3 regions of the Pseudomonas serbiensis genome follow, and region 2 is predicted to be linked to each of the others. Evidence: predicted binding sites of a transcription regulator. Region 2 holds the regulator's gene; each other region holds the start of a gene.

The links. The regulator sigma-54, encoded in region 2, starts transcription at its own class of promoters, with help from an activator protein. The targets are predictions, from matches to a motif close to ANTGGCATNNANNTTGCTNT.
Region 1: the regulator sigma-54 is predicted to act here: its motif matches at 3,612-3,631, upstream of glnK (P-II family nitrogen regulator).
Region 3: the regulator sigma-54 is predicted to act here: its motif matches at 4,153-4,172, upstream of flgB (flagellar basal body rod protein FlgB).

Annotation. Positions count from the first base shown of each region.
Region 1 covers NZ_JAUQOO010000002.1:95,037-104,745, reverse strand. The annotation lists gene Q6A51_RS03445 (YifB family Mg chelatase-like AAA ATPase) at 1-45, opposite strand, end outside; gene Q6A51_RS03440 (hypothetical protein) at 247-921, opposite strand; gene Q6A51_RS03435 (hypothetical protein) at 944-1,147, opposite strand; gene Q6A51_RS03430 (hypothetical protein) at 1,582-2,124, shown strand; gene Q6A51_RS03425 (hypothetical protein) at 2,151-3,125, opposite strand; gene Q6A51_RS03420 (accessory factor UbiK family protein) at 3,151-3,417, opposite strand; gene glnK (P-II family nitrogen regulator) at 3,839-4,177, shown strand; gene Q6A51_RS03410 (ammonium transporter) at 4,211-5,548, shown strand; gene Q6A51_RS03405 (secondary thiamine-phosphate synthase enzyme YjbQ) at 5,792-6,217, shown strand; gene sutA (transcriptional regulator SutA) at 6,317-6,649, shown strand; gene Q6A51_RS03395 (HAD family hydrolase) at 6,881-7,582, opposite strand; gene xerC (tyrosine recombinase XerC) at 7,575-8,474, opposite strand; gene Q6A51_RS03385 (DUF484 family protein) at 8,477-9,211, opposite strand; gene dapF (diaminopimelate epimerase) at 9,225-9,709, opposite strand, start outside.
Region 2 covers NZ_JAUQOO010000013.1:24,695-34,403, forward strand. The annotation lists gene Q6A51_RS17015 (HPr family phosphocarrier protein) at 46-318, opposite strand; gene rapZ (RNase adapter RapZ) at 335-1,192, opposite strand; gene ptsN (PTS IIA-like nitrogen regulatory protein PtsN) at 1,195-1,659, opposite strand; gene hpf (ribosome hibernation-promoting factor, HPF/YfiA family) at 1,671-1,979, opposite strand; gene Q6A51_RS17035 (RNA polymerase factor sigma-54) at 2,056-3,549, opposite strand; gene lptB (LPS export ABC transporter ATP-binding protein) at 3,734-4,459, opposite strand; gene lptA (lipopolysaccharide transport periplasmic protein LptA) at 4,460-5,005, opposite strand; gene lptC (LPS export ABC transporter periplasmic protein LptC) at 4,992-5,564, opposite strand; gene Q6A51_RS17055 (hypothetical protein) at 5,577-5,729, opposite strand; gene Q6A51_RS17060 (KpsF/GutQ family sugar-phosphate isomerase) at 5,729-6,703, opposite strand; gene Q6A51_RS17065 (ATP-binding cassette domain-containing protein) at 7,021-7,830, shown strand; gene mlaE (lipid asymmetry maintenance ABC transporter permease subunit MlaE) at 7,830-8,627, shown strand; gene mlaD (outer membrane lipid asymmetry maintenance protein MlaD) at 8,627-9,094, shown strand; gene Q6A51_RS17080 (MlaC/ttg2D family ABC transporter substrate-binding protein) at 9,105-9,709, shown strand, end outside.
Region 3 covers NZ_JAUQOO010000003.1:301,855-311,563, forward strand. The annotation lists gene Q6A51_RS06275 (flagellar basal body rod protein FlgF) at 1-620, opposite strand, end outside; gene Q6A51_RS06280 (hypothetical protein) at 901-1,092, shown strand; gene flgE (flagellar hook protein FlgE) at 1,195-2,532, opposite strand; gene Q6A51_RS06290 (flagellar hook assembly protein FlgD) at 2,561-3,241, opposite strand; gene flgC (flagellar basal body rod protein FlgC) at 3,257-3,697, opposite strand; gene flgB (flagellar basal body rod protein FlgB) at 3,701-4,108, opposite strand; gene Q6A51_RS06305 (efflux RND transporter periplasmic adaptor subunit) at 4,343-5,626, opposite strand; gene Q6A51_RS06310 (TolC family protein) at 5,619-7,094, opposite strand; gene Q6A51_RS06315 (ABC transporter permease) at 7,087-8,301, opposite strand; partial or broken gene Q6A51_RS06320 (ABC transporter ATP-binding protein) at 8,464-9,076, opposite strand; gene Q6A51_RS06325 (flagellar protein FlhE) at 9,519-9,709, shown strand, end outside.

The DNA.
Region 1 (9,709 bases), on a different contig from region 2:
TTCCACACCAACCTGGGCGCGGCTGTGGACGATGGCGAGAGACATGATCTTCCTTGATGACGAGAGCCGCTTCCTGCGGTGTGTTGAAGGATAGACAGGTTTTTTGGGGGGCTAGAAGGGAACTTCTACTGTTTGTGTCGGGGGAGTAGGTTTTCCTGGGCGTGTTTTTCATGAGTGGTAATTGAGCAAGCGTCAACGCTCCACGCTTAGGCTCGCCCAAAACCTGTCATTCTACACGTAGCGGTTCTATGGCTTTGCTACCTCAGCCGGCGCTGGGGGGTGTTGCAGTGCAATAGTCGGCTCGGCTAATGGTTTATGGTAACCCAGCATTGCGTAGATCATGGCCACAGTGCAGACGAGCAGCGTAGCTCCCATCATGAAATAGTTACGCACCTCTCGATTGGTCTTGGTCAACTGCCTTACTAGATCATCGCGGTTGTCTTCAAGCTCCTCGTACGTAATGCGAAGATTTTCGAGGTGCGCTGAGCATTCTTCATAGTAGTCAGCTCGTTTCTGCTTTTCTTCCTTGGATTTAGAGAGCAGCTTCTGCGCAGCTTTGATTCGTTTACGGAGGTCCGAGTAGTGCGGAATGACATCCTTGATGGCTACACCTGCGAAGTCATTTTGGAATTTCTTGATCAGCTCTAATTGGTTGATGATCCCCGCTTCTACGGCATCATAGATGGCTCGTTTACAGTGATTTTCAGCTTTGCTTAGCTGCGTTTCAGGAGCTTCCCCGGTTCCTGCCAAATACTGGGCCATGTGATAGCCAGCGTAGCGCAGCTCATTTATCGCGGGAATGGACAGCTCGCCATTGAGGTTTTCGACCAGCTTGATCTTGTTCTCGGCGAGTTGGAATAGGCGCACCAATTCATGGGCGTGTGCGCGCTGATCCAACTCCTGCACATCAGGAAGGGACAAGTTTGTCACGATGTAAGCTTTCTCAGAACGAATGGAGAGCGAGCTGGCGCTTGCGAGCTTCGAGTTTGTCTGCCGTCATGTATCGGCCGCGCTGCAGATTCACATTGCCCCGAGCATAGGAACGAACAATTTTATGCGCCACGACAGCATCTGCTTCAATAGAGCGCTTCTCGGGTATGGGGGCAAAGGTAGGGAGCAAAGCCCTAAGTAGCATCTTGAACCACATTCTATGATCCTTCCTTTGAATAATTCGGCTGACGCTCCTCAATGAGCGTAGTCAGAGTGACATTTTGGAATTAATGATATCATTTTGATATTGAGAAATCCAAAAAACGCCCTTATTGTAGGGATGATTTTCATCGAACTCCATCTCCAACTGATTTTTGGCAAAACTATTGCAAATACATCTGTATAGCTTTGCCTCATCACGCCAATCATCCGCCCTTAAAAGGCAATCGCACAATCATAGATGAGATTGACAGCGGTCGGTTCCATTTCTGGACCACGCCAGCAGAAGATCCTCTGCATGTGCTGAGCCCGGCGCGCGGTAGAAGCCGTGTAATCACGATAGCATTTACTCCCCCCGTAAATTCTTCTGAACACCCAGCCCCCACACAGGTCACTCTCCATTCAAGGCAACCCGCATGGAGACCACCGCTCTTGCCAAGAATTCTGACCTCCCAAACCACAGACACAACCTCCAACGCCACCGAACACGATGCCAAGATGTTCGGCTCCCCCAAGGACCGTCTGGATTTCTACCGAAAGGAGATCCAGTACGAAACCACCATTCTGGCCAACCGAACGGATGCCTATCTGACTGCGCAATCCTTTCTTGTGATCGCTTTCGCTTCCTGCATGGCCAATCTCAATCCGGAGTGGGGCAAGCTGTTCACGATGTTTGTGCCGCCGTTTCTGGCGTTGTTGGGGGCGTTGAGTTCGTTGAATGCCTGGCCGGGGATTCGTGCGGCTTACGACATCATCGATCATTGGCATTACAAGCAAAGCGAGTTGCTGCGCAGTGAGCCGATCATGGGCATCGCGTATGACGAATCGCCGCTGTTCAATGAGCATGAGTCTACGCATAAGGGGTATCGCAAGGCGTTGCTGTTTTCGATGCGTACGCCCTGGATTTTTGCAGTTTTCTGGATTCTGCTCGGTAGTTGGGCAGTCTTTATTCAGGTGGTGGGTTTTGCCGGATAGCTTTGATCAAACCCTTGCCCTGACTTTCAAAACCAATCGGGGAAGTATTGCTCGTAGTTTCTTTTGCGTGGCGACCGGTCACCCGGTTTCAGTCTGGCGCGCCATTCGCGATAGGCGATATTCAGGCGTGAACGCCTGAGAAACTCTTGCAGGTCACGCTGGCTCTTCTCTTCTGTTTCCTTGAAAAAAAGGGCTTCCTGGGCATCCTGCTTTTCTCTTTCACGAGGCCAGTTTCGTTCTACGTGATCAATCCATTCACGCAGAATGAAGCTATCAGCTCTTTGCACCACGAAGTGGACCTTGGGTGTGTCGCTGGTCACTTCTCCGCCATCCTGTTCCAGTGCTTCTTTTACAAAGCCGACGAGGCCATAACGTTCGGTGTCCGACCAGAACACCGGCCCTCCGCTCATGCCACTCAGCTTTGTAATGGGAGGTAGTGCGTCGAGATCGCTGTAAAAGGTAACGCTGTGATGCTTGCCATCAGCGCCATTGCCTTCTGCGATGGCTCTTACAAAACCCATGCTCAGATTGGTGTTGCCTGACTTGTCTGACACATCCCTTTTTTCGGCAGTCGGGAATCCTGTTGCCATGGCGTAAGGCAGGGGCCAGACAGGATCATGTTCCGGGATCACGAATGGCCGTTTACCGATACTCAGGACATAAGCTTCGATGATTGGAGTTATAGCGACATCGGGCTGATTATTCGCGAAGTCCAGCGGCGCAGATATAAATGGGCCTTTGATCGTCAGCCCCTTGTTTACCGGGCAGAAGTAACGAAGGGGTTGATAGCTCTCGGCTGCCTTGCGAGCAAGAGAATCCACTACATGCTTGGCAGTGACGGCGTAGCACTTATTGCCATAGCGAATAAATGTGACCGTTCCCGTCAGGTCGTCTGGCTGGGGAAGGAAGCCACGATGCCCGAATTCCAGCCTGTGCAGCGCCAGGGTCGCTGAATGAGCCTTGGCGCCGTCAAGGTCATCGTGAAATTGAAACGTTGCCATGCATCCCTTCTTATCGCTCCAGACGTCAGTCGTCCCGGCCGCTGGCCCCGATCTTTTCTTCCATCTGCGCCACCTTCGCCTCCAGCGCCTCAAGACGAGCCCGTGTGCGGGCAAGGACGGCCATCTGGCTGTCGAACTCTTCGCGGCTGACCAGATCCAGTTTGCTGAAGCCGCTTTGCAGCAGGGCCTTGAACTGGGTCTCGAATTCGTTGCGTGGCAGTGGGGTTTCGCCGTTGAACAGGCGGGAGGCGTGGCCGCTCAGGGCGTCGAGGAAAGCTTTGGGCGCGAGCATGATGTTTTTCCTGAATCAGATGGGCGGCAGTGTAGCACGCAGCGTCTATAGTCATTTTCAGTGCATTGGCGATGCACAGTTATTGAGCGTCGGGGCGTGCACGAGTGCACTGTAGTTGTGCGTTGTTCGGTGGCCGATAGGGTTTTCACGGCTGAAAAAGTGCTCAAGGCCCTGTATTTGATGAATATTCAGGAGATGGCAAGCTTTCTGCTTAATGGCTTGTGACCCATGCACTGATGCAGTCGCTGTGACGAATGCAGTGCGGCAGGCGGAGCGGGGATGTGTTTCGTCAGAAGCGGTTTTCTGGAGTTGGTCTGGCCTTTAACCGGCGGCCGACACGTTACAAAGCCAGGCACTGCGCTTAGACTTGAGTCGGGTTTGTTTTCCTGGGGCAAGTCCACCAATTCGGGAGAAAGTTTTCATGAAGCTAGTCACTGCCATCATCAAGCCGTTCAAGTTGGACGACGTGCGCGAGTCGCTGTCCGAAATCGGCGTGCAGGGCATCACTGTTACCGAGGTAAAAGGTTTCGGTCGCCAAAAGGGACACACCGAGCTGTATCGCGGTGCTGAATACGTAGTCGACTTCCTTCCAAAAGTGAAGATCGACGTCGCTATCGATGACAAGGATCTGGATCGTGTCATCGAGGCCATCACCAAGGCTGCCAACACCGGCAAGATCGGGGACGGCAAAATTTTTGTTGTGAATCTGGAACAGGCTATACGCATCCGTACCGGCGAAACCGATACCGACGCCATTTAAGCCGCCAAACCCCACGCCCCAGGAGTAAACAATATGACTCTGCGTCAATTCGCAGGGCTAGGAGCCCTGTTGTCCCTCGTAACCCCTGGCCTTGCCATGGCGGCAGACGAAGTGGCAGCCCCTGTTCTCAACTCAGGTGACACAGCCTGGATGCTGACAGCTACCGCTCTGGTACTGTTCATGACCATTCCGGGTCTTGCCTTGTTCTACGGCGGCATGGTCCGCTCCAAAAACATTCTTTCCGTGATGATGCAGTGCTTCGCTATCACTGGTCTGATCAGCATCCTGTGGGTCGTTTACGGCTACAGCCTTGCGTTCGACACTACTGGTATGGAAGCTGGCGTCGTCAACTTCAACTCCTTCTTCGGCGGTCTGGGCAAGGCGTTCCTGGCGGGCATCACGCCTTCCAGCATCACCGGTTCTGCGGCCCTGTTCCCTGAAGCAGTGTTCGTCACCTTCCAGATGACCTTCGCCATCATCACTCCGGCCCTGATTGTCGGTGCTTTCGCAGAACGCATGAAGTTCTCCGCGATGCTGATCTTCATGGGCATCTGGTTCACTCTGGTCTACGCACCAATCGCCCACATGGTCTGGGGTGGTGTCGGTGGCCTGATGTGGGACTGGGGCGTTCTGGACTTCGCAGGCGGCACCGTCGTTCACATCAACGCTGGTGTGGCTGGTCTGGTTGCCTGTCTGGTACTGGGCAAGCGTAAAGGTTTCCCGACCACTCCGATGGCTCCGCACAACCTGGGTTACACCCTGATCGGCGCAGCCATGCTGTGGATCGGTTGGTTCGGTTTCAACGCCGGTTCCGCTGCTGCTGCAAACGGCACTGCCGGTATGGCCATGCTGGTTACCCAGATCGCTACCGCTGCTGCTGCTCTGGGCTGGATGTTCGCCGAGTGGCTGACTCACGGCAAGCCAAGCGCCCTGGGTATCGCTTCGGGCGTGGTTGCCGGTCTGGTTGCCATCACTCCGGCTGCCGGTACCGCAGGCCCGATGGGTGCCCTGATCATCGGTCTGGCGTCTGGCGTGATCTGCTTCTTCTGCGCCACCAGCCTGAAACGCAAGCTGGGCTACGATGACTCCCTGGATGCATTCGGCGTTCACGGTGTCGGCGGTATCGTCGGTGCGATCCTGACCGGTGTGTTCGCTGCTCCTGCACTGGGCGGTTTCGGTACTGTGACCGACATCGGCGCTCAAGTCTGGATTCAGTTCAAGGGCGTAGCCTTCACCGTCATCTACACCGCAATCGTGACCTACATCATCCTCAAGGTGCTGGACGTTGTCATCGGTCTGCGTGTGACCGACGAAGAAGAGTCCGTGGGTCTGGACCTTGCGCAACACAACGAGCGTGGCTACAACTTGTAATCAGCCGTAGTTGCAGAAAAATGCCCGGTCTCACCGGGCATTTTTTTTATCCGGACTTTGTGAACCATCCGCGCATTACAGCTTCCATTGTCTGTGTCGTTAGCGATGATTACGGCTTATCGGTATAGCGGTTGTAATGCTGTCACGGGGATGATCGTTAACTTGCGGGAGCGGCTTGTTTATTGCGCGCTTTGCTTTTTTCTCAGTCGAGTTAGAATGCGCGCCGAACGTGCGGAGAACGGTATGTGGCATCAATCCAGAATCACCCTCCGGGCAAGGCCTCGCGGGTTTCATCTGGTGACGGACGAGATACTGGCAGGCTTGCCTGAGCTGCGTGGTTGTCGAGTCGGATTGCTGCATTTGTGGCTGCAACATACCTCGGCCTCGTTGACCGTCAACGAGAATGCCGACCCGGCGGTACGTCGTGATTTCGAGCGCTTTTTCAGCCGTCTGGTCCCAGAGGGTACTGACGGATATGAACATAACGACGAAGGTCCTGACGATTTGCCGGCGCATTTCAAGGCCAGTTTGTTAGGCTGCCAGTTGGTTTTACCGGTAACGGCTGGGCGATTGGCGTTGGGCACCTGGCAAGGTGTTTATTTGGGTGAGCATCGAGAGGTTGGCGGTGCTCGCAATGTTCTTGCAACCCTTCAGGGTGAATGGACATGACCACTGTTTTCAGTGGTTGTTGAATTTTTTCCGACAGCCTTCGATTTTTGAGGCTGTTGGGCTATAACTAATCTGCTTTCGCAAGTCATGAGGTAGAACATGAGCGACGACGACAACGATAACGACGATCTGGTAGACGATCTGGAAGGTGAGGAAGACGGCGAGGAGCTTGCTGCTGCTCCTGAAGACGACGCTGCCGACTCTGATGATGGTGCTGAAGTCTCGGCTACACCTGCCAAGGGCAAGTCCAAGGCTGCTGTTTCGGTCGATGAGCTGCCCAGCGTAGAAGCCAAGAACAAAGAGCGTGATGCTCTGGCCCGTGCGATGGAAGAATTCCTCGCTCGTGGTGGCAAGGTGCAGGAAGTGGAGGCCAATGTGGTCGCCGATCCGCCCAAGAAGCCAGACAACAAATACGGTAGCCGCCCTATCTAAGGGGGCAATGACTGTATGAGAAAAAGCCCGCTGTCGCTGCGGGCTTTTTCTTGGGCGATGCTTTTGCAGGGGCGATCAGTCAGGGCATATGTGTACTTGTGGGAGGGGCCTTGGCCGCGACGACCTGCTGACAGGCAACATATTTTCAGCGCCTGAAACTATGCTGTCGCGGCCAAGGCCCCTCCCACTGATTGTGAGTCTAGCCATCAGACTTTTGAAAGCAGCCTCTTATCAGCATTGCCCCTGCAGGCGTTTCAGGATCTCGGGTAGCTGGTTCAGATTGCTGATCTCGGCATCCGGTCTTTTCTCGGACTCCCAGACCTTGCCTTGCGGGTTGTACCAGATGGCTCGCAGACCGGCGCGCTGCGCGCCTTCTATATCGTCGCTGGGGTGGTCGCCGATATGGACGGCGTTGCTGGCGTCGCTGTTGCCACGTTTGAGCGCTTCCAGAAACGGCGCGGGATCGGGTTTGCCGATGCCCAGGTCTTCGGCGCATAGCGCGAAGGTGAAGTAGTCCGCCAGACCCAGGCGACGCACATCGGCATTGCCGTTGGTAATGACGCCCAGGGTGAAGGTCTTGGCGAGGATTTCCAGGGTCGGTTGCACCTCTGGGAATATCTGCACCTGATGCCGGGCATGCAGGAACACTTCAAAACTCTTTTCGGCCAGGTCCTGTGCTTCGCAGGAGCCGTATCCTGCGTCTTGCAGGGCATGAAACAGTACCCGTCGTCTCAGGGCGCTGATGCGGTGCTTGAGGGTCGGCTCGGCTTCGACCAGGCGTGAGCGGATTTCCCACAAGTGTTCGATCGGCAATGGTCCGAGCCTGGGCGCATGCTCGCCCAGCCAGTTGCGCAGTACCGTTTCGGCACTGGCGATGGCCGGGGCCGTGTCCCATAACGTGTCATCGAGATCGAAAGTAATGAGCTTAATCATCGGCAGATCCTTTGCGTCTGGCGCGGGGGTGGGCGCTGTCGTACACGCTGGCCAGATGTTGAAAGTCCAGGTGGGTATAGATTTGTGTGGTCTTGATGTCGGCATGGCCGAGCAGTTCCTGCACGGCGCGCAGGTCCTGCGAGGACTCCAGCAGATGGCTCGCAAATGAGTGACGCAGCATGTGCGGGTGCAGGTTTTGTCCCAGTTCTCGTTCTCCGGCGGTCTTGACCCGCTTCTGGATCGCTCGTGGGCCAAGGCGTTTGCCTTGCTGGCTGACGAACACTGCGTCGTCCTGCGGGTTGGCCAGGGCGCGCAGGGGCAGCCAGGTTTCCAGTGCCTGACGGGCTTTGCTGCCCACCGGAAGCACGCGCGTCTTGCTGCCTTTGCCGAGCACCTGGACCAGTCCGTCGCTCAGGTCCAGCTGGTCGAGGTTCAGGCTCGTAAGCTCCGACAGTCGCAGCCCTGAGGAATACAGCAGTTCAAGGATGGCCTGATCACGATGAGCCAGAAAATCATCCTCGACTGCGCCATCGAGAAGTTGCGCTGTGCGGTCGGTGTCGAGGGTCTTGGGCAGTCGCCGCTCGCCTTTGGGAGGCGCAAGACCATTGGCGGGGTCGTGCTCGCACAGGCCTTCGCGGCACAGGTACTTATAGAGCCCGCGCACTGCCGACAGCATGCGCGCCAGGCTTCGTGAGGACTGGCCTTGCTGATGCTGGCGGGCAATGAAGCTGCGCAGGTGCTGGATATCCAGGTCCACCCAGCTTGAGATATTGGCTTTCTTGCTGAATTCGAGGACTTTGTTCAAGTCGCGCCGGTAGGCTTCCAGCGTATGGGGCGACACCTGACGCTCACTGCGCAGGTGAGTGCAGTAGGCGTCCAGATGCTGTTCCATGCCTAGCGAACCGAGCGTAGCGAGTGAGTGAAGCGTGGCAGCAAGCGGCTCAGCACGTCAGCGATATAGCTGAGGAACAGGGTGCCGACCGAGCTTTTATAGTGCTGTGGGTCGCGGCTGCCGATGGCGAGTACACCGTGCAGGCCCAGATGATTCAGGGTCACGATTGCGGTGGAGCCCACTTCCTTGCTTTGTTCGTCGCCGAACAGGAAGGTCAGTTCATGCTCGCGCAATGCGCCGCACACTGTTTTCTCGCCAATCAGGCCGCCAATGGCTTTCTGTGCGTCGGCACTGCTTACCCAACGGCCGACCGGCATGGGGTTGTCACTGAACAGGACAAGGCTGACAAAAGGCACCTTGAACTCCTGACGCAGGCTGTCTTCCACCGCAATGATGAGTTCATCCAGGCTGGTGGCGTCCATCATGGCGAGGTTGAGGCGCCGGGTTTTCTCGAACAGACGATCGTTGTCGCGGGCAACATCCATCAACTGCGAGAGTCGATGACGCATTTCGATATTGCGTTCACGCAGCAATTTGAGCTGACGCTCGACCAGCGAGACAGTATCGCCGCGCTGGTGAGGGATACGCATCGACACCAGTAACTCGTCGTGTTCGGCGAAGAAGTCCGGTTGTTTGAGCAGGAAAGCGATAACCGCCTCTGCTTCAAGGTTTGGCACTGCGCTATCGGCAGGCGATTCGCTGGTGTTGCTGGTTGAAGCCGGAGGCTGATCGGTCATCGCATTTGCTCACTCATAGACGAACTTGGCCTTCGTAAACCCGTACTGCCGGGCCAGTCATCATGACAGGATGCCCAGGGCCTGCCCACTCGATGGACAAGCGCCCGCCGGGCAAGTCGATCAACAGAGGTGAATCCATCCATCCCTGGCTGATGGCTGCGACGGCCGCAGCGCAAGCGCCGGTGCCGCAGGCCTGGGTTTCCCCTGCGCCGCGCTCCCAGACGCGCAGTTGCGCACGCTGGCGATCGATGACGTGAAGAAAGCCCACATTGACCCGTGCCGGGAAGCGCGGGTGATGTTCGATCTTCGGACCCAGTTCATGCACCGGCGCACCGTTGATGTCGTCCACCCGCAGGACCGCATGGGGGTTGCCCATGGAAACAGCGGCCAGCTCGACGTTCTGCCCGTCGACATCAACGTCGTAGCTCAGCGCCTGGGCAGGAGCCGTGAACGGAATCTCTTGCGGGGTCAGGCGTGGCGGCCCCATGTCGACACTGA
Region 2 (9,709 bases):
GGATTTTGCCCCAGCCTCTTCACTGCCTGGCATTAGCCAGTCGCCTTACTCGCCCTCATCGAACTTGTTATTGATGAGTTCGACCAGCCCGTCCAGGGCGTCCTGCTCGCCTTCGCCTTCGGTCAGCAGATGAATGTCCGTGCCTTTGCCGGCAGCCAGCATCATCACGGCCATGATGCTTTTGCCGTCGACCATGCTGTCCGGTGAGCGGCCAACTCTGATCTGGCAGGGAAACTTGCCTGCGACGCCCACGAACTTGGCGGCAGCTCGGGCATGCAGGCCCAGTTTGTTGATGATGGTGATTTGACGAGCGGGCATCGCAGTGAAAATCCTTTCAGCTTAGGTCGCGGTGGCGGACCTGAACGTTCTTGAGTGATTGTTGCAGCACCTGACCCAGACGTTCTGTCAGGTAGACGGAGCGGTGATGCCCGCCTGTGCAGCCAATGGCAATGGTGACGTATGAGCGGTTGCTGGCAGCGAAGCGAGGCAGCCATTTGTTGAGGTAGGAAAAAATGTCCTGGAACATCTCCTCGACATCAGGCTGTGCTGCCAGGTATTCGACAACGGGAGCGTCAAGGCCGGAGTAGTCGCGTAGTTCCGGCTTCCAGTATGGATTGGGCAGGCAGCGAACATCGAACACCAGGTCCGCATCTACAGGCATGCCACGCTTGAAGCCAAACGATTCGATCAGGAAGGCGGTACCGGCCTCTGGCCTGTTCAGCAGGCGAAGCTTGATGGTATCGCGCAGTTGATAGAGGTTCAGGTGTGTGGTGTTGATCTTGAGGTCGGCCAGATCGATGATCGGCCCCAGCAACGTCGTTTCGTCGTGTATGGCCTCGGCCAATGAGCGATTGGCTGTGCTCAGGGGGTGACGACGGCGTGTTTCGGAGAACCGCTTGAGCAAGGTCGCTTCGTCGGCATCCAGATAAAGAATGTCGCACTGGATATTGCGTGCACGAACCTCGGCAAGCATTTGCGGGAAGCGCGTCAAGTGGCTCGGGAGGTTGCGTGCATCAATGGACACCGCCAGCAGCGGTTCGGCCAGTTCGGTGTTTATCAGGGCGCGTTCGGCCAGTTCAGGCAGCAGGCCGGCAGGGAGGTTGTCAACGCAATAGAAACCGTTGTCCTCCAGTACATCCAGAGCTGTGCTCTTGCCGGAGCCTGAGCGACCACTGACGACGATCATGCGCATGATCAGTTACCGTTCTGTACGTCCAGCACCACTTTATAAAGCGTTTCACCGCTTTCGGCACTGCGTAGGCGGTCACGTACTTCTGTGCGGTCAAGCATACTGGCTATCTGGCGCAGCAGCTCCAGGTGTTCATCGGTAGCAGCTTCCGGGACGAGCAGGACGAATAGCAGGTCTACCGGGGCGCCATCGATGGCGTCGAAATCGATGGGGGATTCCAGGCGCATAACAGCGCTGACAGGCGTTTCACAGCCTGCAAGGCGGCAATGGGGGATGGCAATGCCGTTGCCGAAACCGGTAGATCCCAGTTTTTCGCGGGCAACAAGGCTTTCAAACACACTTTGCTGATCCATGCTCGGTACTTCACGACCGATCAGGTTGGCAATTTGTTCGAGTACACGTTTTTTACTGCCGCCCGACACGTTCACGCATGAACGGCCGGGGGTCAGGATATTTTCAAGTCGGATCATTGGGATGAGTGTCAGCGAGCTGTCGCACCTTTAAGGATGTTCTGCTGCTTCTCCTTATGCTTGAGCAATTGTCTGTCGAGCTTATCAGTGAGAAGGTCGATTGCCGCGTACATGTCGTCATGTTCGGCGTTGGCTACGACCTCTCCACCATGGATGTGCAGAGTGGCTTCGATTTTCTGTTTCAGCTTCTCGACAGCCAGCGTGACCTGCACATTAGTAATCTTGTCAAAATGCCCTTCGAGCTTCTTGAGCTTGAGCTCAACGTATTCACGAAGGGGCTTGGTCACTTCCAGTTGGTGTCCACTGATATTGACTTGCATACAGCTTTCTCCTTTGCCAGTGCATAAAGAGGCAGGTGTTGAGTCCTGCCGCTGGAACGCTGTGGCTCTGCCTGCATCACATCAGTCGCTTGCGTTCACTCGAAGGTGCAATCCCCAGTGATTCGCGGTACTTGGCAACTGTGCGACGGGCTACTTGAATGCCTTGTGCCTCCAGTAAACCAGCGATCTTGCTATCACTCAACGGCTTTTTCTGATTTTCGGCAGCAACCAGTTTTTTAATGATTGCGCGGATAGCTGTCGAAGAGCATTCGCCGCCTTCGGAGGTGCTTACGTGGCTGGAAAAGAAGTATTTCAGCTCGTAAATGCCCCTTGGGGTGTGCATGAACTTCTGAGTGGTCACGCGGGAAATCGTCGACTCGTGCATGCCTACCGCTTCGGCGATGTCATGCAGGACGAGCGGTTTCATGGCCTCATCGCCGTATTCGAGAAAACCGCGCTGGTGCTCGACGATCTGGGTGGCAACCTTCATCAGTGTTTCGTTGCGGCTTTGCAGGCTCTTGATGAACCAGCGTGCTTCCTGCAACTGGTTGCGCATGAAGGTGTTGTCGGCGCTGGTGTCGGCACGGCGCACGAATCCGGCGTACTGAGGGTTGACGCGCAGGCGCGGTACCGACTCCTGATTCAGCTCTACCAGCCAGCGTTCGTTGTCCTTGCGTACGATCACGTCGGGCACGACGTATTCGGCTTCTGTGGACTCGATCTGGGAGCCGGGGCGAGGATTAAGGCTCTGGACCAGTTCGATGACCTGGCGCAGTTCGTCTTCCTTGAGCTTCATGCGGCGCATGAGCTGCGTATAGTCGCGGCTGCCCAGCAGATCGATGTAGTCGGTTACCAGGCGCTGTGCTTCTGCGAGCCAGCGGGTTTTTACCGGCAACTGACGCAGTTGCAGCAACAGGCATTCGCTCAGGTTGCGAGCGCCGATACCAGCGGGTTCAAATTGCTGAATGCGGTGCAGAACGGCTTCGATTTCGTCGAGTTCGATATCCAGTTCGGGGTCGAAGGCTTCGACTATCTCTTCGAGGGTTTCGTCGAGATAACCCTGGTTATTGATGCAGTCGATCAGGGTGACGGCAATCAGCCGGTCCTTGTCGGACATCGGCGCGACATTCAATTGCCATAGCAGGTGGCTTTGCAGGCTTTCGCCAGCGGATGTACGGGTGGTGAAGTCCCATTCATCGTCATCGTTGCTGGGCAGGCTGCTGGCGCTGGTCTGATAGACATCTTCCCAGGCGGTGTCGACAGGTAATTCGTTTGGAATGCGTTCGTTCCACTCGCCGTCTTCCAGGTTATCCACAGTCGGTGCGGTTTCCTGGTAGCTGGGTTCCTGAACGTCTGTATTGGGCTTTTGCTCGATGTTGTCAGCCAGAGGGTCGGAGTTGTCGAAGTCGTCGCCTTCTTCCTGACGTTCCAGCATAGGGTTGGATTCCAGTGCTTCCTGAATCTCTTGCTGGAGGTCCAGGGTCGATAACTGGAGCAAGCGGATAGCCTGTTGCAGCTGCGGCGTCATCGTCAGCTGCTGGCCCATTCTCAAGACTAGCGATGGTTTCATGGCAGGGGCTAAACACCTTATTCGCCGGCGCACATGCGCCATCCACTACAGGGCGCCGAAGCGCCAGCTTAAGCAAGTTATATGCCTGAATCTGAAGTGTTTGCCTAGAGCATCATGACAAAAAATGCATTGTCAACAGGATGTCCAGGCAAAGCTCGCATCAAAAGAGCTCACACAGGGTCGACTACAGGCGGAACTCGTGGCCGAGGTAGACTTCTTTCACCAACTGGTTGGCCAGAATGGTTTGCGAGTCGCCTTCGGCAATCAGTTGTCCATCGTTGACGATGTAAGCGGTTTCGCAGATATCCAGGGTTTCGCGGACGTTGTGATCGGTGATCAGCACGCCGATGCCCTTGGCTTTCAGGTGATGAATGATCTGTTTGATATCGCCCACCGAGATGGGGTCAACGCCTGCGAAAGGCTCATCGAGCAGGATGAACTTGGGGGCGGTGGCCAGTGCGCGGGCAATTTCCACGCGGCGACGTTCGCCACCCGAAAGGCTCATGCCCAGGTTGTCGCGGATATGGGTGATGTGGAATTCCTGAAGCAGGCTTTCCAGCTCCTTGCGACGTGCAGCGCCGTCGAGTTCCTTGCGGGTTTCAAGGATGGCCATGATGTTGTCGGCCACGGACAGCTTGCGGAAGATCGAGGCTTCCTGTGGCAGGTAGCCAATACCGGCACGGGCGCGACCGTGCATCGGCTGGTGGCTGACATCGAGGTCATCGATCAGGACGCGGCCCTGATCGGCCTGTACCAGGCCGACAATCATGTAGAAGCAGGTCGTCTTGCCTGCACCGTTAGGGCCGAGCAAGCCTACGATCTGACCGCTGTCGATGGACAGGCTGACATCGCGTACGACCTGACGACTCTTGTAGCTTTTAGCCAGGTGCTGGGCTTTAAGCGTCGCCATTTACTGGGCCTTCTGCTGTTCGGTTTTCTTTTTGGGCTGGATGACCATGTCGATCCGCGGGCGTGGCGCAGTCACTTTGGAGCCGCCATTGGCGCGGCCGGCAGTGACGATCTGCTTCACGGTGTCGTAGACGATCTTCTCGCCTTCGGAGGTGTTGCCGTCATTGATGACCTTGGCCTTGTCGATCAGCACGATGCGGTCTTGTGCCGCGTAATACTGGATGGTCACGCCATAAGCCTGCACGATCGGCTTGTCTACCGAGGGTTTCTGCTCGTAATAGGCAAGGTTGCCGACGGAGGTGAATACGTCGACTTCGCCTTGGGCATTACGAGTGATGGTCACGGTGTTGCCGGTGATCTTCATCGAACCCTGAGTGATGATGACGTTACCTTTGTAGGTGGCAACGCCTTTCTTGTCATCGAGCTGCGCGTCGTCAGACTGGATGTGGATAGGCTGATCGCGGTCGGTTGGCAGGGACCAGGCGCTCGGGCTTCCCAGTGCTGCGCCCAGGCCGAGCAAAAAAGGAAGAGTTTTAACGAGACTCATACTGTCCTCTTACGTTGGACAGCAGGTCCATCCTGCCGTCGTTCAAATACGCTTTCATTCCCTTGGCTGTCGTTACACCGCCAGCGGCGTCGATTCTAACGATTTGCTCGGTCTGCGCATATTGCTTCTGTGGGAATACGGTCATACGGCTACTGGTAATGATAGTCGTACGTTGTTTTTCGTCGGTGCGTGCAACACGTACCGAATCGATCAGTTCGACCTCTGTGCCGCCAGGCGAAACTTCGCCGCGTTCACTCTGGACGTGCCACGGGAACAGGGTGCCGCGGTACATATGCAGATCGGGCTTGGTCAGCAGGGTCACATCCGTGGCCTTGACGTGTTCGACCTTGTCTGCGGTCATGTCGTATTGCATCTTGCCGTCGGGCAGGTACTGCACGCTATGGGCATTGATGGCGTAATAGTCGATAGCGGTGTCGTCTTTTGTGGCGACAGGCTGATCCATGAAGCTTTCCGGGCTTATGTTCCAGTAGCCCGCTGCGGCAAGCAGCAGCGCCAGCACCCCGAAAAGCAGAAACGTACGAACTTTCTTGTTGAACATAAAAAATGGCTTCTATAAGGAGGCGGATTGGGCTGCTTCGAGGCTGCCCTGTTCGCGACTGACATGCCGGATCAATGGCAAGTCTGGCAGATCGTCGGCCGGATAGGTGACTTGTTCATGCTCATGGCCCGGATTCGGGGCTTTCGCAAACAGGGTGGCGGCCATTACATGACACCCGCACGCAGGAGATCCTGCAGGTTGAACGCACCTACCGGGTGGTCTTTGGCGTCGACGACGATCAGGGCGCTGATCTTGTGATCCTCCATGATCTTCAGGGCTTCGGCTGCAAGCATGTCTGCGCGGGCCGTCTTGCCGTGAATCGTCATGACTTCATCAATGGTGGTTTCGCGAATATCGATCGGACGATCCAGCGTGCGGCGCAGGTCGCCGTCGGTGAAGATCCCGGCCAGCTTGCCGTCGGCGTCGACGATTGCGGTCATGCCCAGGCCCTTGCGGGTCATTTCAAGCAGTGCATCGCGTAGCGGGGTGCCGCGCTGTACCTTGGGCAGGGTGTCGCCGGTATGCATGACGTTCTCGACTTTCAGCAGCAGGCGTCGACCCAATGCGCCTCCAGGGTGCGAGAACGCAAAGTCTTCGGCGGTAAAGCCGCGCGCTTCAAGCAGGGCGACAGCCAGAGCGTCGCCCATTACCAGAGCGGCAGTTGTCGATGACGTTGGCGCCAGGTTCAGTGGGCAGGCTTCGTGTTCCACCTGAACGTTGAGGTTGACGTCGGCGGCCTTGGCCATGACTGAGTTCGGGTTGCCGGTCACGCTGATCATCTGGATGCCCAGGCGCTTGATCAGTGGCAACAGCGTGACGATTTCGTTGGTCGTGCCGGAGTTGGACAGAGCCAGAATGATGTCGTCACGGGTAATCATGCCCATGTCGCCATGGCTGGCTTCGGCTGGATGCACGAAATACGAGGTCGTGCCGGTGCTTGCCAGGGTGGCGGCGATCTTTCTGCCGATGTGCCCGGACTTACCCATGCCGACCACTACGACACGTCCCTTGCTGGCCAGAATCATTTCGCACGCGCGCACGAAATCGCCATCGAGATGGCCAAGCAAGCCTTGTATGGCTTCCATTTCGAGGCGGATGGTTCGTTGCGCGGATTGAGTCAGGTCGCTGGATCGGCTCATATCTTGAATTAGTCGGCTTGCTGAAAGGCGGCGATTATAGCGGTAATGTACGATTCCCTCACGTCTGATCGTCATGGAGTTGTATTCGGGGCGGCTTGTTCAGCTTTTCAGGTTTATTGCAAGGGCTGTCCTGAGGTTTATTTCAACATGCAAAGGGTGTCTGCAAGGTGCGTCAGGGTATCTAACAAACAGGTTCTCTTCTTGGGTGGCGTGCTGCTGCGGTGATATAGTTCGCGGCTTGTTCGGCTGGCCCGCACTGTCTGTCTCTCGTCAGAGCACGACAGGAGAAGGGAGAGGCTGTATCGCAAGGAGTTTAGATGAGCGCCGATGACGCCTACGCGGTCGATTTGAAAGGTGTGTCCTTCAAACGCGGCACGCGCAGCATATTCAGTAATGTCGATATCCGTATTCCCAGAGGGAAGGTCACCGGGATCATGGGGCCTTCCGGCTGTGGCAAGACTACCTTGCTGCGTCTGATGGGTGCGCAGTTGCGCCCAAGTGCAGGCGAGGTCTGGGTCAATGGCCAGAACCTGCCCGAGCTGTCACGCAGCGATCTGTTCGATGCGCGCAAGAACATGGGCGTCCTGTTTCAGAGCGGCGCGTTGTTCACCGATCTGGATGTGTTCGAGAACGTTGCATTTCCCTTGCGCGTTCACACCGAGTTACCGGAAGAGATGATCCGCGACATTGTCCTGCTCAAATTGCAGGCAGTAGGTTTGCGTGGGGCTCTGGAGCTGATGCCTGACGAATTGTCCGGCGGCATGAAGCGCCGTGTGGCGCTTGCCCGTGCAATCGCTCTCGACCCGCAGATTCTCATGTACGACGAACCCTTTGTCGGGCAGGACCCGATAGCCATGGGGGTCCTGGTTCGTCTGATCCGTTTGCTCAACGATGCGCTGGGGATAACCAGCATCGTGGTGTCTCATGATCTTTCAGAGACGGCAAGTATCGCGGATTACCTGTACGTCGTCGGAGACGGGCAGGTGTTGGGGCAGGGTACGCCGCAGGAATTGATGTCCTCGGATAATCCGCGCATTCGTCAGTTCATGACCGGCGAGCCGGACGGCCCCGTTCCGTTTCACTATCCGGCACCGGATTTTCGTGAAGATCTTTTGGGGAAGCGCTGATGCGCAATAAGTCATTGCTGGACCGTATCCGCCTGTTTGGGCGTTCGGCCATTGATACCGTGGCAGTGCTGGGGCGATCCGGCATCTTCCTGGGCCATGCCCTGGTAGGGCGTGGTGGCATCGGCGGCGGTTTTTCGCTGTTGATCAAGCAGTTGTATTCTGTGGGCGTGATGTCTCTGGTCATCATCGTCGTGTCCGGTATTTTCATCGGCATGGTGCTGGCGCTTCAGGGGTTCAGCATTCTCGCCAGATACGGTTCGGAGCAGGCGGTGGGCCAGATGGTCGCATTGACCCTGCTGCGCGAGCTTGGCCCGGTGGTCACTGCGCTGCTGTTCGCCGGGCGTGCAGGCTCCGCACTGACTGCGGAGATCGGCAACATGAAATCCACCGAGCAGCTGTCGAGCCTTGAGATGATCGGGGTCGATCCGCTCAAGTACATCATTGCGCCACGCCTGTGGGCCGGGTTCATTTCCCTGCCGCTGCTGGCGATCATTTTCAGTGTGGTCGGAATCTGGGGTGGCTCTTGGGTCGCTATCGACTGGCTGGGCGTCTATGAAGGCTCCTTCTGGGCGAACATGCAGAGCAGCGTTTCCTTCACCAGTGATGTGCTCAATGGTGTTATCAAAAGTGTCGTCTTTGCCTTCGTGGTGACCTGGATTGCTGTGTTCCAGGGCTATGACTGTGAGCCCACTTCCGAGGGTATCAGTCGGGCTACGACCAAAACGGTTGTATATGCCTCGCTGGCAGTGCTGGGCCTCGACTTTATTCTGACCGCCTTGATGTTTGGAGATTTCTGATGCAAAACCGCGCAATCGAAACCGGTGTCGGCCTGTTCCTGCTGGCCGGGATCCTGGCTTTGCTATTGCTCGCCCTGCGTGTCAGCGGCTTGAGCGCCAGTGCGACCAATGACAGCTATAAACTTTACGCTTACTTCGACAATATCGCCGGTTTGACTGTCAGAGCCAAGGTGAGCATGGCGGGTGTCCCGATTGGCCGTGTAACGGCAATCGATCTGGATCGTGACACCTTTACCGGTCGTGTAACGCTGGAGATCCAGAAGAAGGTAGACAACCTGCCTTCCGACTCCACTGCCTCGATCCTGACCGCCGGCTTGCTGGGTGAAAAATACATTGGTATCAGCGTGGGTGGTGACCAGGCTCTGCTCAAGGATGGAAGTACGATCCATGACACGCAGTCATCGCTTGTGCTGGAAGACCTGATCGGGAAATTCCTGCTCAATACCGTGAGTAAAGAAGCCAAATGAGGAGCTTTAAATGATCTCTATCCTGCGCCGTGGTCTGCTGGTATTGCTGGCCGTGCTGCCCATGATGGCAAATGCGGCGACAACTCCGTCTGCTCATGACCTGGTAGATCGCACCACCAAGGAGTTGCTGAGCGACCTGGCCAGCAATAAAGAGCAGTACAAATCCAATCCGAGCGCGTTCTACGATGCCTTGAACCGTATCGTTGGCCCGGTGGTTGACGCTGACGGCATTTCCAGAAGCATCATGACCGTCAAGTATTCGCGCAAGGCTTCGCCTGAGCAGATGCAGCGCTTCCAGGAAAACTTCAAGCGCAGCCTGATGCAGTTCTATGGCAATGCGTTGCTTGAGTACAACAACCAGGGCATTACCGTTTCGCCAGCCAAGGATGAGGGTGCGGACCGCACCAGCGTCGACATGCAGGTAAAAGGCAATAACGGCGCGGTCTATCCTGTTTCCTACACCCTTGAGAAAATCAACGGTGAGTGGAAGGTTCGTAACGTCATCATCAATGGCATCAACATCGGCAAGCTGTTCCGTGATCAGTTCGCCGACGCCATGCAGCGTAATGGCAACGACCTGGACAAGACCATCGATGGCTGGGCAGGTGAAGTCGC
Region 3 (9,709 bases), on a different contig from region 2:
TTGACGTTGCTCGCCTGCAGAAAGCCGGACTCGACACGCACATTGGCGTCGACCGGCGCAGCCTGGCCACTCTTGGTGTGGATCAAACCGTCAGGGCCTTTTTCCATGGTGCTCAGGTCAGGGTTGACCAGCTTGATACGGTCAACTTCCGCCATGACCTGCGGGCTTTCACCCATCGAGCGAATACTGATCGTGCCGTCGGCACCGATTTCGATCTGCTGCTCAGGCGGCACGGCAATCGGCCCGCCGTTGCCCATGACCGGCAAACCACTGCCGTTGCGCAGCACACCCAGAGCATCGATATTCATGCCGGCACTGCGGGTATAGGCCTCACCACCATCGGCAGTCTGAACCGCAATCCAGCCATCACCCTTGACGGCGACATCCAGCTCACGACCGGTCTGGACCAGCGCGCCACCGGAAAAGTCAGTACCCGGACGTTCGCCCATCGCATAGGCACGCGAAGGCATGACCTCGCCAAATACCGGCATCGAACGGGCCTGTTGCAGGTCGCGCATGAAGCCATTGGTCGATACGTTAGCCAGGTTGTTGGCATGAACCTTTTGCGACTGAGCGTTTTCAGACGCCCCGCTCATTGCGACATAAAGCAACTTGTCCACAGTCTTCCTCCTCCGACAGACGCTTGCCGCCTGTAGCTGTTCTGCATGGGAGAAAGCAATTTTTGAACCAACTTTTCAGAATGGATACAAACGCCTGATTCTCTTGTAAAAACCGGAGCATGCCGGACAACCTTCGGCACCGCGCCACACAAGAGCGGCGGTAGATTGCCGCCACCCAGCCAACCCGCCTGACACACCGCCAAAAAAACTTCGCTCACCCTGACCGATACGCCTGACGAGGGTGATAATCTTGCCGGGAACCCACATAACGGGAATCGTCATGCACTTTCGAGCGCGTCTTCTCGCCAGCATTGCAGCCCTGCTGATGACCAGCCCCCTCCTCGCCCAGGCCGCTCCTGCGCCTTATTACAGATGGCAGGGCGACAGCAGGATCGTCTGCGCCCAGACCAGCCCGGGACCGGGATGGAAACGACTGAACGGCTCGTTTATCAAGTCCGACTGCTCGGTCTGAACAGCACCCCGAAAAGCGCTCCCTGCATCGGATTTCACAACCGCCACAAACAAGAAAGCCCCTCGCAAGGGGCTTTCTTCAACACTTCATCAAACCTGATTATCAGGTCATCTGAATAGTGGTCTGCATGATGGTGCTTTCAGTCGAAATGGTTTTCGCATTCGCCTGATAGTTGCTTTGCGCCTTGATCAGGTTGACCAGCTCCAGTGTCAGATCGACGTTGGAGTCTTCCAGCGCCTGGCCCGTGATGTAACCCAGAGTGCCTGACTGCGGAACACCGGTCACAGGCAAACCAGAGGCGAAGGTTTCACGCCAGTTAGTACCACCCGCCGGAGAGAGCCCCTGCACGTTGGCGAATGTCGTCAGAGAAACCTGACCAATCACCTTCGACTGACCATTTGTGTAGGACGCAAACAGGTTGCCACTGGCATCCACGCTCATATCCTTGATCTGTCCGGCTGCATAACCATTCTGGGTCTGAGTGATAGGACCCGAAACAGAAGCCGTCTGGGTAGCCTGAGTCATGTCCAGCCTGATACCCGAAGTGACGCCAACAGCACCGTTGGCAACCCAGGTCGCCGAGGTACCCGTACCGGTTTGCATGGCAGGGACCCAATTGTTGACCTGGAAAGTACCATCGGCATTGACTGCAACGTTGGTACTGGCCGACGGAACAGACGGGGTTGCCGCCGTATTGATGACCATGTTGCCGGACGTGTCGAAAGTCAGGTCGTTACGGTCAGCTGTGGTACTGGCCGGGTTGCTGATACTGCGACCATCGATCAGCGAATACATGGCCCAGGTGTTGGTACCTGTTTTAGCCAGGTAAGTTTCCAGAGAGTGCTCGTTACCCTGAGAATCGAAGACCTTGGTGCTATAGGTAAAGTTATAGCTATTGGTATTCGTCGCATCGAAAGGCGTGATAGTCGGAACTGTAGAGGTCGAATTAAGGTTGGCGACGTTGGTGATAATGCTGGTCGGACTCGCCGCCTGATTTGAACTGTCAACCCTCAGGTTGCCCGAGACACCAACAGCAACATTGCCGTTCGCATCAACGTTGTAACCCTGAAGATTCATACCCGCACTATTGACGACGAAGCCATCCTTGTCGGTACGGAATGCACCGGCACGGGTATAGAGCGTCTCGCCGCTGTTGCTGAGCATGAAGAAGCCATTACCGTTGATTGCCAGGTCCAGACTGTTACCCGTCCCAGTGGTAAGACCGCCTTGGGCAAACTGCTGAGAAACGGCAGCCGTGGTCACGCCACTACCAATACTGGTGCCGCCGGAAGTGCCACGAATCGACTGAGCATACTGATCAGCAAACTCGATACGCGATTGTTTGAAGCCTGTTGTCGCCACGTTGGCAATGTTGTTGCCGGTAACGTCGAGACTTTTGTTTGCCGCATAGAGCCCACTAAGGCCGATATTGAATGACATGTACCACTCCTACGCCGTCTAGTCGGCTCTATATTCCGATTGATTGCACTTTGGACAAAGCGATCGAACTGCCGCCAGCCAGGTTTAGAGTCATTTCCCCGCCACTCACAGCCGTGGTCACACTGTTGACCGTTGCTGGAAGATAAGTCGAGAGACCATTGTTTGTGCCGTTGATAGTGCCATTTGCAATAAAACTGTAGGTACCGGACGGCATGGCGGTGCCCTCACTATTGAGGCCATCCCAGGTGAAACTTGCATTGCCTGCACTTCTGGAACCCAAATCGATGGTATCGACCAGATTATTGCTGGCGTCGTAGACCTTGACCGTCGTCGCTGACGTTGAAGCAGGCACTACAACAGAACCAGTCAAACCTTTACTGGTATCCACCTGAGCGGTACCGGTTTCGACAATCACCGAACGACCCACCAGCGAAGAAGCCTGCAATGCCTGCGAGGACTTGTAGCTGGTCGCAATCGAGTCAACGGTCGACGTCAGGTTCTGCATGCTTTCCAGACTACTGAACTGCGCCAACTGCGCAACGAATTGCGTGTTGTCCTGCGGATCCAGCGGGTTCTGGTTCTTCATCTGCGTGACGAGCAACTGCAGGAACGCATCCTTGCCCAGCGCTTCGCCCGAACTGCTCGCACTGGCTTTGGGGTTCTGCAGCGAACTTATAAAATTCGTCGAGACATCGTTTTCAACGGCCATAACTTTCGCCCTTTATCACTGACCGAGGGTCAGAACCTTCTGCATCATGGATTTTGCGGTGTTCATGATTTCGGCGTTCGTCTGGAACGAACGGCTGGCGGAAATCATGTCGGCCATTTCTTCCACGACATTGACGTTGGGGTAATAGACATACCCGTTCTTGTCGGCAGAAGGGTGATTAGGCTCGAAGCGCGCCTCAAGGTTGGAACTGTCTTCAATGATGCCGCTGACCTGAACGCCCTGACCGGCATCGCCCTGATCCTGAAACAGCGAGCCACCGTTGGACTGCTGACCCTGCAACACGGTCGCAAATACCGGGTGACGGGCACGGTAAGTCTGATCCATGCTCGATGAAACAGTCTCGGCGTTGGCGATGTTACTGGCCGTGGTGTTCAGACGTGTGGTCTGGGCACTCATGGCGCTGCCGGCAATGTTGAACACATTGGCTAGTGACATGAATTATTCTCCGCGCAGGGCTGAAACCAGCCCTTTGAACTTGCTGTTAAGCAGGGTGAAACTGGCCTGGAAACCCATGGCGTTATCGGTGTAGCTGGCCTGCTCGACCTGCGAATCAACGGTGTTCTGGTCCAGCGAAGGCTGAGACGGAGTGCGGTACATCAACGTACCGTCGCCACTGCTCATGCCCTCGGCTTCGATATGACGGCTATTGGTCATGTTCAGCGCAAAACGACCGTTCTGAGCCTTCTCGCTTTCGGCGGCCAGCACCGAGGAGAAATCCAGATCACGGGCCTTGAAGTTCGGGGTATCGGCGTTGGAAATGTTGTTGGCCAACACCTCTGCACGCTGAGCCCGGAAGTTAAGGGCCTTTTCGTGTATGCCTAATGCTTTATCGAAGCTGATGCTCATTTCGGGAAACCTTTGCCGGTTGACCTGATTCTCGTATCACTGAGAAAGCAATCAGCGTGCCAAATCCACAAAACCAGTGTTTACGGGGGTTGTAGCGACGGCCAGAGCGGCAATGCCAGAAAAGCGGCAAGGCATTTCCGCTATGAGAGGGTAAAGCGGCAAGGGATGTGTCGTTTTTTTGCCATGTCAGCGGCAGGCATGGCCGGCCGCTGACAGCAGAAATCCCCGAGCCCGTCACTGTGCAGTGGCAGGCAACTCGACATAACCGGGTTTCAAGCCCGAAACTTCGACACCCTGAGGCATCGCACGGCCGACAGTGACAATGACCTGCTGCGGCGCATCGGCCATTTCCTGTCGATAGACAACAAAGGTCCTGCCTTCAGCATCCTGGCGCAAGGCTTCAGGAGCAAGTACGAAACCGTTTTCAGCGCGGTAAGTCACGATAGCCAGCCGCGCACTCATGCCAAGACGCACTTTCGATTGCTGAGCAGCGGTCAAGGAAGCGATGTTTATGACAACCTCATAAGTCGTACCGCCACCGAACATATCGGAGGCCACACCCTGAGCAGCAATGGAAGAAATAGCGCCATCGAGGGTAATACCATCGAAACCATCACCCGTGACCTGCACAGGCATACCCTCAGCCAACTGATGCAGGTCCGCCTCTTCGACACGAGCAACCGCCCTGATCTGCTCCAGGCTGGCCAACTCAAAAAGCGGCACCCCTTGAGCCATGCGCATTCCTTGCTGGACCAAAGGAGAGGCGCCCCCTTCAGGCCTTTGGGGACGCAATACAATGCCGGCAAACGGAGCCTCGATTGTGCGCCGGGCATGCAGCGCCTGCAAAGCCTGATAGCGCGACTGGGCATTGGCCAGCTCCATTTCAGCTATCTGCCGGTTTTCCCCTTTCCCCTTCTCCATCACGGTGCGTAACTCCGCCTGAGAGGCAACCATATCAAGCTGCTGCATTCTGGCTTGTTGCTCAAGCGCCTCCACATCCATGCGAGCCACAATACCGCGCTCAAACAAGCGGCGAGTGTCAGCCAGTTTTCGCTCGGTATCACTCAAACCATATTGCGCAGTGGTCACGGTACGCCGCGCCCGTGCCATTTCCTCGCCCTGCGCCCAGTTCTGCATGTCCTTTACTGACCGCTGAAGCTTCAATTGAGCGGCAAGCGCCTCACGCAACTGAATATCCAGTTGTGCCGTATCCAGCGTCAGCAAATGCTTGCCACGCTCCACTTGCTGCCCTTCGACAACAGTAACCTCCTGCACAACACCCTCAAAGGGAGCCGCCAGAGTCGAGCGGCTGGCAGCTTCGATTCGCCCAACCAGCCCCAACTGGTTTTCCAGCAACTGCGGCTGCACAGGAACCCAGCTGACACCCGGAGATATCGGCTCAAGCCGCGATTGATAGCCATAGACAATGCCCACAAAAAGCCCGGCCGCAACAACACCCGCGACAACAGCCCGGCCACTGACGCGAGATATGCGTAATCGCGCCAGATACTTAGTCATTGAGATCAATCTCCCAGCTCTCCAGGGTCGTACCCAGCCTCTGATCCAGGTCAGTCTGAGCATTAAGATAGGCAATCAATGCATTAAGGCGAGCATTCTCCGCGTTACGCAGATCCGCCTCGAAACTCAAGACCTGGAAGTTACTGGAACGACCGGCCTGTAACTTTTCCCGTTCGATATTCAGCTTGCGCAACGACAATTCACGGGCGCGCTGGGAAATCTCATACTGCCGCCAGCGTGTCCCCAGATCGCGTACCCCGTCACCGACATCACGCGCCAGGGACTGATTGGCCTCAGCCAGAAGCAGATCCTGATTTTCCACATCGACCCTTGCCCGAACCTCGGCTTGCCGCCGACTTAAATCACCAATCGGAATGTCGACCTGAATACCGGCATAGCCTTCCCAGGTGCGTGTAGTGCCCGGACCAAAGTCATTCTGAATGCGATCACGGATCTGAGAAGCACCGCCGATCAATGACACATCCCACAGCCGATCATTGCGGGCGACAGCGAGGTTGATTTCCGCCTGCTTGGTGGCGATCAACCGCGTGAGATAGGCAGGCTGTCGCTCTTGGGCCGTTGCAAGCGCCTGCGTCAGCCCCACCTCTATGCGGCGAGCCTCAAGCACCTCCGCCGCTCGCACTCGCGTCCCAAGGTCCAGAGCCAGAAGACGCAGCAACTCAAGACGACTGGCATCCAACTGATTGGAAGCCTCTTCGATGGCCAGCTCCTGAGTGGCGACATCGGCTTCAGTCTGAACGATATCGAACTCAGCCATCTGCCCTGCAGAAATCATGGCCCTGTTAGCGTCAAGCAACTGGCGTGATCGCTCCAGAGCATCGCGCGCGATACGCACCTGCTCCTGAGCGCGCAGCAACTCACGATAACCCGTGATGATCTGGGTGATAGTGTCCGAAACCGTCGACTTCAGAGCCAGGCGGTTGACCTTTTCTGCCAGCACAGCCAGACGCACGGGAGCGGTGGCGATATCTTTCCCGGCACCGCGCAACAAAGGCTGGATGATGGTCAGGGTTGCACCATCATTACGACTGCGGCCGGTACTGTCGGCAAGCGTCAACTGGTTAGTCCAGGCCAGACTGAGCTGGGTACCGTACTCACCCAGCATTGTGGTTTGCGGGATAACCTGAGTCTGGCGATAGCTATCACTCTGACTGCGGTTGGCCAGATAACGACTGCTCAGAACGAGCTTGGGCGTAAAGCGGTCCTTGGCAACCCGCAAGTCGAATTTCTGCGCAATACGCTCCAGATAAGCACTGCGGATGGAACGGTTTGCGCGCAACCCCAAAAATACGGCATCAGCCAGAGAAAGGTCGATCGTCTGCTCATTCAGCGAAACAGTCCTGGCCGGCATGCTCGGGGCATCAGGAGCCAAAGGCGCAGCAAGAGAAGGCTGGACACTGTAAAAAACCAGGCAGATCACTGCCGCGAAACGATAAAGATCAGTCATCGCGCAACGCCTGTACCGGCTCAAGCCGGGCCGCCATGAGGGCCGGGTTCAAACCGAAGAAAAGCCCCACCAGCAGCGAGCTGGCAATGCCAAGGGGAAGAGAAGGAATAGACAATGTAAAGCCCCAGCCCGACACCACCGAAAACAGCCATGCTGCCAGTAAACCGATACATGCACCCACCGACGCTCCAGCGATGGACAGCACAGCAGCCTCCAGCAAGAACAGCCGACCGATATCCAGTGGCCTTGCACCCAGCGCCATGCGAACACCGATTTCCCGTCGGCGCTCGGAGACATTCATCACCATCACGTTCATGACCCCGACCCCGCCGACAAGCAGGGAAATACCGCCAAGGCCTGCCAGCAGATAGGAAAAGGTGCGGGACTGTTGGGCCAGGCCATCAATCAATTGCTGGGGAATCTGCACCTGAACATCTCGTCCCGGTGCCAATGGCTGCAGAAAGTCCGTCAGGGCTTTGCCATCCTGCTCAAGGGTTTCGCCTCCTCTCCCTCTGGCGACGATATTACTGATTTCAGGTTTTGAACTGATCCGCCGCATGCCCTCTATCGGCACGACAATAGCCTGATCGACAGCCACGGGAATAAGTGGATTCTGCCCGTGATCGGCCAGTATCCCGACCACTTCGAAGAGATAACTGTCGACCTGTATATGCCTGCCTGCCACATCCTGAATATTCAGGATGCCCAGATCCCTGGCCACTTGTGCGCCCAGCACGGCATAAGTACTTCTAGCATCATGGCGAGAAAGAAACCGGCCTTGAGTTACCCGAAGCCCCAGGACCGCCTTCAAATCACTGGATGTCCCGACAACACTTGCATTGTGCGCACGACCATCAAAACGAACCCTGGTCGAAAGCACTATGAGGGGCGCGATATCAAGGATTCCGGGGACTGCATCCATGACAGCCTGGTTATCCAGCGTAGAGGGCGCCGGACGCATCTTGACCCCAGGCATTGCCGCAAAGCTGACGACCAGCATATCGCTGCCGAGCCCCTTGAATGCACTGATTGCCTCGTTGGCCGCGTTCTGACCGATATTCAGCAAGGCAACTACGGAGGCGCACCCCACAGCGATCCCCAACAAGGCAAGCAACGACCTGCGCCCCAAAAGACGCAAACTGTTCAAGGGCTCCATGAATATCTGCCCAAGCGATGGGCCGTAACGCACAGACTTATTCTCAGGCATGTGCAATCCCGACAGACGACACATGCTCTTCAAGGCAACCGTCTTTTACATTCAGGCATCGCTGCATGTGCCGGGCCATGGCGTTATCGTGAGTTACCACGATCAACGTGACGCCCTGCTCCCGATTCAGCGAAAGCAGCAAGGCAAGAATCTCGGCGGCGGTCGTGCTGTCGAGGTTTCCGGTGGGCTCGTCGGCAAGAATCAAAGCAGGCTGCCCGACCAGAGCGCGAGCAATCGCAACCCTCTGACGCTGCCCGCCCGACAGTTCGGCAGGCCGGTGGTGAGCCCTGTCGGCCAGGCCAACGCGCTCTATTTCACGCTGCGCCGCCACTCGCGCGGCATGACGGGAATAACCGCGATACAGCAGCGGCAAGGCTACGTTATCAAGAGCATTGAGGCGCGGCAGCAGGTTGAAGCTTTGAAAGACAAACCCGATAAGCTGATTGCGAACCCTGGCTCGCTGCTCTGCCGAGGCGCTCCCCATATCCAGGCCATCAAGAAACAGACCGCCAGAGGTTGGACGATCAAGGAGACCGAGGATATTAAGCAGTGTGCTCTTGCCTGAGCCGGAGCTTCCGACGATGGCGCAGCTCTGGCCGCGCTCGATAGAGAGAGAGACATTGCGCAGGACCGAATGCATCACGGCCCCAGCCTGATAGGAATGGCAAATACGCTCCAGTTGAATCAGGTTCATGCACGGCGCCAGCGCAGCCTTTTCGCTTTCATCCTGAATGACCTGCCCTTCCATTGCGCCTCGCCTGCTCCATGACTTCATATTCGCCCGCCCTTATATCATCTCGACAAAGGGTGTTGGAGCGTTTTTTTTGCGTGAAAGAAAATCATACTGTCATTTAACGCATGGCCCCAAAAAAACTTTAGCCCCCCCGTTCAACAGGTGAATAGAAATAATACAGAAAATTACAAGACAAACAATAAAGCCTTGTAGAAAACTATAAAAACCTCAGGCAATACAGCGATTAACCACCACTACCGCCAAAACACAATTCAAAACATTACAAACCCCAAGCCCTACAAATAAAGACCAAATCATTCAGCACAAATGAGTGATAAAAAAGAGCCAACACTGCTTAAAATTATTTTTTCACGTCACTATCTTGCTTCAGAAAAAACGAGAAGGTATAAATCTCCCGCCACCTGCCAAGACGGCAGGGGCTTCGTAAAAAATGCGAAATCATGGATTAGAAGGAATCTTAAAAATGAAAAGAAAAGGTATTCTTGGGTGCACAGCAGCATTGGTACTGGCAACGTTTGGCAGCAATGCCTTTGCAGTAGGGGGTGGATACGCTCAAACAGCCAACATTAAACCCACCTATTCTACGAATCAGTGGAATACTACAACCGTCCCCATTATAGGCACCACCCCTGCAAGCGGAAAAATAACATTTAT